DNA from 3 places in the Serratia sp. K1WW1 genome. Region 3 is predicted to be linked to each of the others. Evidence: predicted binding sites of a transcription regulator. Region 3 holds the regulator's gene; each other region holds the start of a gene.

Region 1 (3,269 bases), 2.6 Mb from region 3:
GAAGAAGAAAGGCTGGGTAAAGGATGCTAAGTGTTCAACATGCCTCCGGTCTATACACTCCCACAGGGAGAGGGAGCTGTCCGGCGTCGTGAATTAGTCTGTGCTGCTTCGGGAAGTAAGGAGTAAGAACAAGAAAAGCGAGATATTACGCAACGTAATCAATCTGTAATAGGCCAGTTGCTGAGGATCAATGCCATTATTAAGTTGTAGCACATTCAGTCCCCTCTCCCTGTGGGAGAGGGCTAGGGTGAGGGGTAACGCAATTAAAACAGGCTACTGATCAGCAGATAACCGTTGAGCCCAACCACCACCAACACAATCAGTTTACCGAGATTCTGGATCAGACGACCGTTGACCATATCCCCCATCAGTTCACGGTTGCCGGTAAACGCCAGCAGCGGCACCAACGCCAGGGCGATACCAAAGCTCAGCAGCACCTGGCTCAAAACCAGAATACGCGTCGCATCCATCCCCATCATGATGACAATAAACGATGGCATCATGGTGACCACGCGCCGTACCCAGATAGGGATATAGAAGCGGACAAAGCCCTGCATCACCACCTGCCCCGCCAAGGTGCCTACCACGGTAGAAGAGAGACCTGCTGCAACCAGGCTCAGGCCAAAAATGGTGGCCGCCGCATTGCCGAGCAGCGGCTGCAAGGTCAGGTAGGCTTGGTCGAGATCGGTAATGCCGCTGTGGCCGTTGAAATGGAATGCGGCAGCGGCGGTGGCCATCATCGCCAGGTTAACAAAACCGGCAATAGTCATGGCGATCGCCACGTCCAGCTTGGTGGCCGAATAACGTTCGGCTTTAGAGTCTTCACCTGCGGTCTGCGTCAGCGAGGAGTGCAAATAAATCACATGCGGCATGATGGTTGCCCCTAACACCCCCGCAGCAAGAAACACCGCGTCACCATTCGGTAAATCCGGGATCGCCATCCCTCTGAGCAACCCGCTCAGCTGCGGCTGAGAAAACACCAGCTCCACGATATAGGCCATTGCCACAAACAGCAGCAGGCCGCCAATCACCAGTTCCAGTGGCTTTTGCCCGCGTTTTTGCAGCATCAGGATCAGGAAGGTGGCAATGCCGGTGAGGACTGCCCCCTGTAACAGCGTTACCCCCAGCAGCAGTTTGAAACCGATCGCGGCACCGATAAACTCGGCCAAGTCGGTGGCCATCGCGATAATCTCCGCCTGCACCCAATAGGCCCATACGGCCGGGCGCGGGAAGCGATCGCGGATATGTTCAGCAAGGTTTTTACCGGTAGCAATACCGAGTTTGGCAGACAGCAGTTGGATCAGCATCGCCATGACGTTGGCCCAGACCACCACCCACAGCAGCGTATAACCAAAAGAAGCGCCAGCTTGAATATTAGTGGCAAAATTACCGGGGTCGATATAGCCGATGGCGGCGATAAAGGCAGGCCCCATCAGAGAAAGTTTGATCTTTCTGGACGGGCGGCTGGAGGACGTATTGTTAACCGCGCGACTGTTCAGCATAGCGAAAACCCTTACTAATTTAGCTCACCTTCATCTTTACCCAAGTGATAATGATTATCAAGTGCATTTGCAGCGATAATGGTTATCTCTGCGATAGCCAAAAACGAAGGTTTTATCGAACAGATCGCCTGAAATCCTGGCGTTTCCATCTACTCTAGATCACAAGGTTCAGAGCGGATCACGCTTGATAATAAAAGTAGCACAAAAATGCCACGAACACGCATATTTATTAACATCTTGATCTTTGGTGCTTTGCCGTCATAGATTAGGACTATCTCCACTATGATTTTCCATATTTGCAATGAATGTCTCGTTTTTAAACTTGGCGTTACATAAAATGACAACCGAAATTCAGCCTGCCTCAAATTTGGAGCAAACATGTCCCATATTGCGCACTTTGCGTTAGCGTTAGTGGTGGTTGCGATCCTGGCCCTGTTAGTATGCCGCGATCGTAAAAACATCCGCATCCGCTATGTTATTCAGTTGTTGGTTATAGAAGTGTTACTGGCCTATTTCTTCCTGAACTCGGAAGCAGGTTTAGGCTTTGTAAAAGGCTTTGCAGCAATGTTCGACAAGTTGCTCGGGTTTGCGGGGCAAGGGACTGATTTTGTGTTCGGCGGGATGGGTGATAAAGGCCTGGCCTTCTTCTTCCTGAAGGTGCTGTGCCCAATCGTGTTCATCTCTGCCCTGATCGGTATTCTGCAATACATCAAAGTGCTGCCGTTTATCATCCGCATCATCGGGACCGTGCTGTCTAAAGTGAACGGTATGGGTAAACTGGAATCCTTCAACGCCGTCAGTTCGTTGATCCTGGGCCAGTCTGAGAACTTCATTGCCTACAAAGATGTGCTGGGCAAGATGTCCGAAAAACGCATGTACACCATGGCCGCTACCGCGATGTCGACAGTTTCCATGTCCATCGTTGGCGCATACATGACCATGCTGGATGCCAAGTATGTAGTGGCGGCGCTGGTACTGAACATGTTCAGCACCTTTATCGTCCTGTCACTGGTCAACCCTTATGACACCAGTAAAGAAGAAGAGCTGCACCTCGGCAATCTGCACGAAGGCCAAAGCTTCTTTGAAATGCTGGGTGAATACATTCTGGCAGGCTTCAAGGTGGCGATTATCGTTGCCGCGATGCTGATTGGCTTTATCGCCCTGATTGCCGCGCTTAACGGCCTGTTCAGCGCCATCTTCGGCCTGAGCTTCCAGGAAATCCTGGGCTACTTCTTCTATCCATTTGCCTGGATCCTTGGCGTGCCTAAGCACGAAGCGTTGCAGGTTGGCAGCATCATGGCGACCAAGCTGGTTTCCAACGAATTCGTTGCCATGATGGAACTGCAGAAAATCGGTGCTGAGCTGTCCCCACGCAGCATGGGTATTCTGTCCGTGTTCCTGGTGTCCTTCGCCAACTTCTCTTCTATCGGTATCGTAGCCGGTGCGATTAAAGGGTTGAACGAGCATCAGGGCAACGTGGTTTCACGTTTCGGCCTTAAGCTGGTTTACGGCTCTACCCTGGTTAGCCTGCTGTCAGCGGCCATCACAGGCTTGGTTCTGGGCTAACAGCTTTAGAATCGACAAGTTCCAGTCTTAAGACGCCCGATGAAGTTTATCGGGCGTTTTTTATGGGAATATTCTCCGCCTTGACGCGTGTGGCTCATATAAAAATACTGGAATTTCATTGATATATGCTGTGTAATGGGTCTTGCCCGATTGCTGTTGATGATCCTGATAACTTCCTGAGATAAAAATGGATACATTGCA
Region 2 (3,269 bases), 1.3 Mb from region 3:
TTCTTTGGCCATCGCCCCGGTTACCAGCCCGACGGTTGCTTGCCAGTTATCATTATGTACGCCCATTGGCTGCAATAAAGGCGTCAGCACTTTGGAAACCGAGGCCAGTGCTGAATCATTGATGCTGTCTACCGGCTGCCCGCTGAACGAGAAGCTGTTCAAGCCGCCAATAAAGATGCTGGCAATCACGATCACTTTCCCGGCGCGCAGCACAAAACCTTTCAGGCGTTGCCAGGTTTGCAGCAGCAGGCTTTTCAGATGCGGCACGTGATAAACCGGCAGCTCCATCACGAACGGCGATGCTTCGCCGCGCATGATGGTGTATTTCAGCACCAGGCCGGTGAGGATCGCCACCACGATACCGAGCATATACAGTGAGAACACCACGCCCGCGCCGTCCTGGCCGAAGAAGGCCGCGGCAAATACGGCAAAGATTGCCAAACGCGCGCCGCAGGACATAAAGGGGGCCATCATGATGGTGATCAGGCGTTCACGTGGGGCATCCAAGGTGCGTGCGCCCATAATGGACGGCACGTTACAGCCAAAGCCGACGATCAGCGGCACAAAGGATTTACCCGGCAGCCCGAGCGCCTGCATCAGGCGGTCCATCACAAATGCCGCTCGCGCCATATAGCCGGAGTCTTCCAGGAATGACAGGAACAGATACATCATGCCGATCTGGGGAACCAGCGGCAGCACGGTATTGATACCGCCGCCCACGCCCTGCGCCAGAAAGACGGTCAGCCACTGCGGGAAATGCAGGGTATAACCGACCCACTGGATGCCCTGGATAAAGATGGCCGCCGAACCGAGATCGAAGATTGGTTGCAGTGCGCCACCGATGTTGATCGCCAATACGAACATGATGTACATCACCAGCAGGAAGATCGGCACCCCCAGCCAGCGGTTGAGGATCACCCGATCCAGTACCTCCGTCAGGCGGTTTGGCAACGCCAGCTTGGAGTTGCTGACCGCATCGCAGATAGTGGCGATCGACTGGTAGCGAGCATCGGCAATTACCAGCGCGGGATCTTCCTGCTGCTGCTGTTGCAGCGCTTGCCTGGAATGAGCCAGCAGATCGGTGGCGTTCCCGGCTAACTGATGGCTGTAGATGTCGCCCTCCAGCATTTGCAGCGCCAGCCAGCGGCGTTGTTCGGTGGGCAGTTGTTGAGGCATGGCCTCGGTCAGCGTAGCGATTTCGTCTAGCAGCAGCGGCGGATAGGCCACCAGCGCTTTTAACTCATTGAAGCGGTGATTGTCGATGGTCTGTTTCAGCAGGCCAATGCCGTCGGCCTTGGTAGAAACCATGGATACCACCGGGCAGCCAAGGCGCTCGGCCAGGGCGGCGACATCGATCTCAATATTCTGGCTCTTGGCAATATCTTGCATGTTCAAGGCCACGATGCACGGAATACCCAGCTCCAGCAGTTGCAGCGTCAGGTAGAGGTTGCGTTCCAGGTTAGAGGCATCGACCACGTTGATCAGCATATCCGCATCGCCGCTCAGGATGTAGTGACAGGCGATCTGCTCATCCAACGAGGTTTGTTCGGAGATAGTGGTGAGCGAGTAGGTGCCAGGTAAATCCACCAGCGTGACCTGCGACTGCGGCGTCGTAAACTGGCCCTCTTTACGTTCAACCGTCACCCCGGCCCAGTTACCGACCCGCTGGCGCGCCCCGGTGAGCTGGTTGAACAGCGTCGTCTTGCCCGAGTTCGGGTTACCGATTAAGCCAATAGTGATTTTTTTCATAAACCAACTTGATATCAGTGAATTAAGTATCGGCCGCGTTTGCACACGGCAACTGCCTGAGGCGGGGACAGCGCGTTACGGTTGGCTATCTAGCAGGATCAGGTCTAAATCTTTTTTCCGCAGTACCAGGCTAACGCGGCGAGTTTTTATTTCTATCGGGTCGCCTAGCGGTGCCACGCGCACTACGTCAAACTGCGAGCCGGGCAGCATGCCAAGCGACAGTAATTTCTGGCGGTAGGCCGGGCTAATCTCGCTGGAGAAGCCAGTGATTTTATAGGTATGTTTAGGAAGCAGCTGCATATTGCCTTCTCAATGCGTTGAGCATTCCCACAGGAATGCCACCTTCAGAACATTTGCTGCCCAGACAACCTGCGAAAAGGTGTATGGGGCCAAGAGCGCCGAACCATAAAGCGCAGCAAGGAATACGCAGAATCATAGTGATAACAATTATCGTATTCAATACAGAATATGTGGGTAATTGTAAGTGTCGTCACATTTGAGCTAAGACGGTTTGCTTGCATTAGTTTTAGCACTAAGCCAAACGCTCTGCAAATGAGCGCAACAGGTTAATTAAGTTGCAAATTTGTGCATCTTCTTGCGGTGATGAAACAGTTGTAGCTCTATTGGCGTGGCTGAAAGTTTTATGGCGCAGATCTGGCAACATCGCCTGCTGTAAATGAGAGGGGTAAGTATTTGTGTTTACGGCACAATCGACGGACTGAAAAGGTGGTGTTAATAAGGGTGTTAACAACGGAGCATTTTTACCGGAGTGCGGGCTTTAAGCGATAGCTCGAAACCGGGTGGCAAAATAATCGCCATTTTATTGCGGTAGGTCAAAATTGTCGGGGGTGGCGCTACCGGTGGCGCAAGAAAAGATGAGAGCCAGGGGAACGAGCAACTGGCTAAATTTTTCAACTAAAGTAGAACATGGCTTTCGAGCAAAAAAATTCCATGGCGATGAGCTATGTAATACCATCATGTTAATATCTAACGATAATAAAACCCCCCATCATGGACTAGGTTGCTGCGCTTAATACGGCTGTACTGGCAGCATCAGGCGCAGCAAGCATCCTTCTCTACGAGGTCAGGACGATGTTACAGCAGCATGACGCTACCCCGGCAATCGGCATCGATTTAGGCACCACCAATAGCCTCATCAGTGTCTGGCAAGACGGGGAGTCGCGCTTAATCCCCAATGCGCTCAATGAATTTCTTACCCCCTCGGTCGTCAGCATTGATGAAGACGGGGCAATATTGGTTGGCCGCTCTGCGTTATCTCGCCTGACGACCCACCCGCAAAAGACGGCAGCGCTGTTTAAACGTTACATGGGCAGCAAGAAGAAATTCAAACTGGACCAGCAGACGTTTGACGCCCCAGAGCTATCGGCCATCGTGCTGAAATCGCTGAAATCAGACGCAGAGAGTTTTCTTGGCCAGCCGATCCGCGACGTTGTGATTTCGGTCCCTGCCTATTTTAGCGATGAGCAACGTAAGCAGACCCGTTTTGCCGCCGAGCTGGC
Region 3 (3,269 bases):
CGCCTGCTGGATCAAATGGCAGCCTACAAGCTGAATAAATTCCACTTCCACCTGACGGATGACGAAGGTTGGCGCATTGAGATCCCTGGCCTGCCAGAGTTGACCGAAGTGGGCGGCCAGCGTTGTCATGACCTGAGCGAGACCACCTGCCTGATGCCACAATACGGCTCTGGCCCGGCACCACACGGCGGCTTCTTCTCCCGTCAGGACTATATCGATATCGTTAAATATGCTCAGGCACGCCAGATTGAAGTGATCCCTGAGATCGACATGCCGGCGCACGCCCGTGCGGCGATTACTTCTATGGAAGCTCGCTACAAGAAACTGCTTGCCGAAGGGAAAGAGAAAGAGGCTAACGAGTTCCGCCTGGTGGATCCGACCGATACCTCCAACACCACCTCGGTGCAATACTTCAACCGCCAGAGCTACCTGAATCCATGCCTGGATTCGTCCAAGAACTTCGTGGACAAAGTGATTGGTGAAGTGGCCCAGATGCACAAAGAGGCCGGTCAACCGCTGAAAACCTGGCACTTTGGTGGGGACGAAGCGAAGAACATCCGTCTGGGCGCTGGCTATACCGACGTGAAAAACCCGGAAGCGGGCAAGGGCATCCTTGATCTGAGCAAAGAAGACAAGCCGTGGGCCAAGTCGCAGGTTTGCCAGGCCATCATCAAAGACGGCAAAGTGGAAGATATGGAACACTTGCCGAGCTACTTCGGTCTGGAAGTCAGCCAGTTGGTGAAAGCGCACGGTATTGACAGAATGCAGGCGTGGCAAGATGGCCTGAAAGATGCCAAAGACTCGAAGGCCTTCGCGACCAACCATGTGGCGGTGAACTTCTGGGATACCCTGTACTGGGGTGGCTTCGACTCGGCTAACGACTGGGCGAACAAGGGTTATGACGTGGTGATCTCTAACCCGGACTACGTCTATATGGACTTCCCGTATGAAGTCAGCCCGGACGAGCACGGTTACTACTGGGGCACCCGTTTCAGCGACGAGCAGAAGATCTTCAGCTTTGCGCCGAACAACCTGCCGCAGAACGCCGAAACCTCGGTTGACCGTGACGGTAACCACTTCACCGCCAAGAGCGACAAACCATGGCCGGGCGCCTATGGTCTTTCCGCCCAACTGTGGAGCGAAGTGGTGCGTACCGACCAGCAGATGGAATACATGATTTACCCACGTGCCGTGTCGCTTGCAGAACGTGCATGGCACCGCGCCAGCTGGGAGCAGGATTATAAAGCTGGCCGTGAGTACAAAGGCGGCGAAACCCATCAGGTCGATACCAAAACCCTTGATAAGGACTGGCTGCGCTTTGCCAACCTGATTGGCCAACGTGAGCTGGCCAAGATGGATAAAGCGGGTGTGGGCTATCGCCTGCCGGTCCCAGGTGCACGCATCATCGGTGGCAAGTTGGAGGCAAATATTGCTCTGCCGGGCCTGGGAATTGAATATTCCACCGACGGCGGCAAACAGTGGCAGCGTTATGACGATAAAGCGCGCCCTGCGGTAGCGGGTGATGTGCAAATCCGCGCGATTAGCCCGGATGGCAAACGCTTCAGCCGTGCCGAGCCAGTGAAAGCGTAAGTGAGAACTCCGCCCGCCTACGTGTCGGTAGATGGGCGGAGATAGTGCTAGGTGAGAGCAAACTGCAATTGTGATAATTGAGTGGATATTTTTCCCCGGGCCTGTCCGGGGATTTTTTTATCTGTCATTTAGGCATAAAAAAACCGCCGTGTAGGCGGTTTTCGCGTTCTGGCGGACCAGGATCAGTTCTTGTTGTGCAGCGTTTCGTTCTCGCGGCAATCACCGGTTTCACAGTGGCCGTACAGGTACAGGCTGTGGTTGGTGAGCTTGATACCGTGTTGCTTGGCGATATCGCGCTGACGCACTTCGATGGATTCGTCGCTGAACTCGATCACTTTGCCGCAGTCCAGGCAAATCAGGTGATCGTGGTGGTGCTGCTGAGTCAGTTCGAAAACCGACTTGCCACCTTCAAAATTGTGGCGGGTCACAATACCTGCGTCGTCAAACTGGTTCAGCACGCGGTATACCGTGGCCAGGCCAATTTCTTCGCCCATATCTATCAGTTTTTTGTACAGATCTTCCGCACTGACGTGATGGCATGCCGGATCCTGCAAGACTTCCAGGATTTTGAGTCGCGGAAGAGTGACTTTTAAGCCAGCCTTCTTCAATGCGGAGTTGTTATCAGTCATGCGGATTCAGTCCTGTTACTATGCTAATCAAGTTGAGGCGTTCTCGCCTATGGCATCGGTTGGCACAAAGCGTTAATTGCGTCTCATTATAGAACCGGTTGCTGCAAATAGAAACCGCCGGTTGTTAACAAACCTATCTTTGCACTTTACCAGGGTAATCATGCAAAGCTTTGATGGATGGGATAAACCGATGTCTCAGTCTACCGTGGCGAGGTAGGAAGTTACAAACTTGTATCTTCTATTGCTCTAATCCGTGATGCCGATAACAGAAGGGCGCGCTATACGGCGCCCCTACCATGTGTTACGTATCCGCCGGGGCAGAGGCTTAGCCGACGATCTCGGCCAGGCTCAGCTCTTCACTGATTTGCTTGACCCAAGCGTCTACACGTTCGTTGGTCAGCTCAGGTTGACGATCTTCGTCAATGGCCAGCCCGACAAAGTGATCATCGTCTGCCAGACCCTTGGAGGCTTCAAAATGGTAGCCTTTGGTTGGCCAGTGGCCGACGATGGCCGCACCGCGTGGTTCAATGATGTCGCGGATGGTGCCCATCGCATCGCAGAAATATTCCGCGTAGTCTTCCTGATCGCCACAGCCAAACAGCGCCACCAGCTTGCCGTTAAAGTCGATGTCTTCCAGCGTCGGGAAGAAATCATCCCAGTCGCACTGGGCTTCACCATAGTACCAGGTTGGGATACCGAGCAGCAGGATATCAAACGCTGCCAGATCTTCTTTGCTGCTTTTGGCGATGTCGTGGATTTCTGCCACGTCGTTGCCGAATTTTTGCTGAAGCGTCTTTTGGATCATCTTGGCAATGTTTTCGGTATTGCCAGTGTCGCTGCCAAAGAAAATGCCTACATGAGCCATAGTAAAGATAACCTTTTAATTCAAATGAATGTGTTGCGTAAACGCGGCCTGAGGCGCTGCCAAGGGCAGGTTTGCTCAGCCGTAAATGCGTATCATGCCAGAAATTTGCCCTGAGGTTTTATCGCGTTTATGCGATGCCTCTGCGGAGGTGGAACCGATCTGGCGTCATCCTTAACGCCGTGCCG

The links. The regulator Fur, encoded in region 3, represses iron uptake genes when iron is present. The targets are predictions, from matches to a motif close to ATAATAATGAGAACNACTATCAA.
Region 1: a site for Fur is predicted at 1,541-1,563, ahead of ACX9GU_RS07960 (Nramp family divalent metal transporter). Genes of this name have one in related genera too.
Region 2: a site for Fur is predicted at 2,181-2,203, ahead of feoA (ferrous iron transporter A). Genes of this name have one in related genera too.

The regions. Positions count from the first base shown of each region.
Region 1 is NZ_CM147697.1:1,742,465-1,745,733, reverse strand. It holds gene ACX9GU_RS07960 (Nramp family divalent metal transporter) at 264-1,502, opposite strand; gene ACX9GU_RS07955 (NupC/NupG family nucleoside CNT transporter) at 1,881-3,068, shown strand; gene ACX9GU_RS07950 (IclR family transcriptional regulator) at 3,256-3,269, shown strand, end outside.
Region 2 is NZ_CM147697.1:5,623,589-5,626,857, reverse strand. It holds gene feoB (Fe(2+) transporter permease subunit FeoB) at 1-1,749, opposite strand, end outside; gene feoA (ferrous iron transporter A) at 1,825-2,049, opposite strand; gene ACX9GU_RS25600 (Hsp70 family protein) at 2,842-3,269, shown strand, end outside.
Region 3 is NZ_CM147697.1:4,299,202-4,302,470, reverse strand. It holds gene ACX9GU_RS19480 (beta-N-acetylhexosaminidase) at 1-1,590, shown strand, start outside; gene fur (ferric iron uptake transcriptional regulator) at 1,773-2,219, opposite strand; gene fldA (flavodoxin FldA) at 2,545-3,084, opposite strand.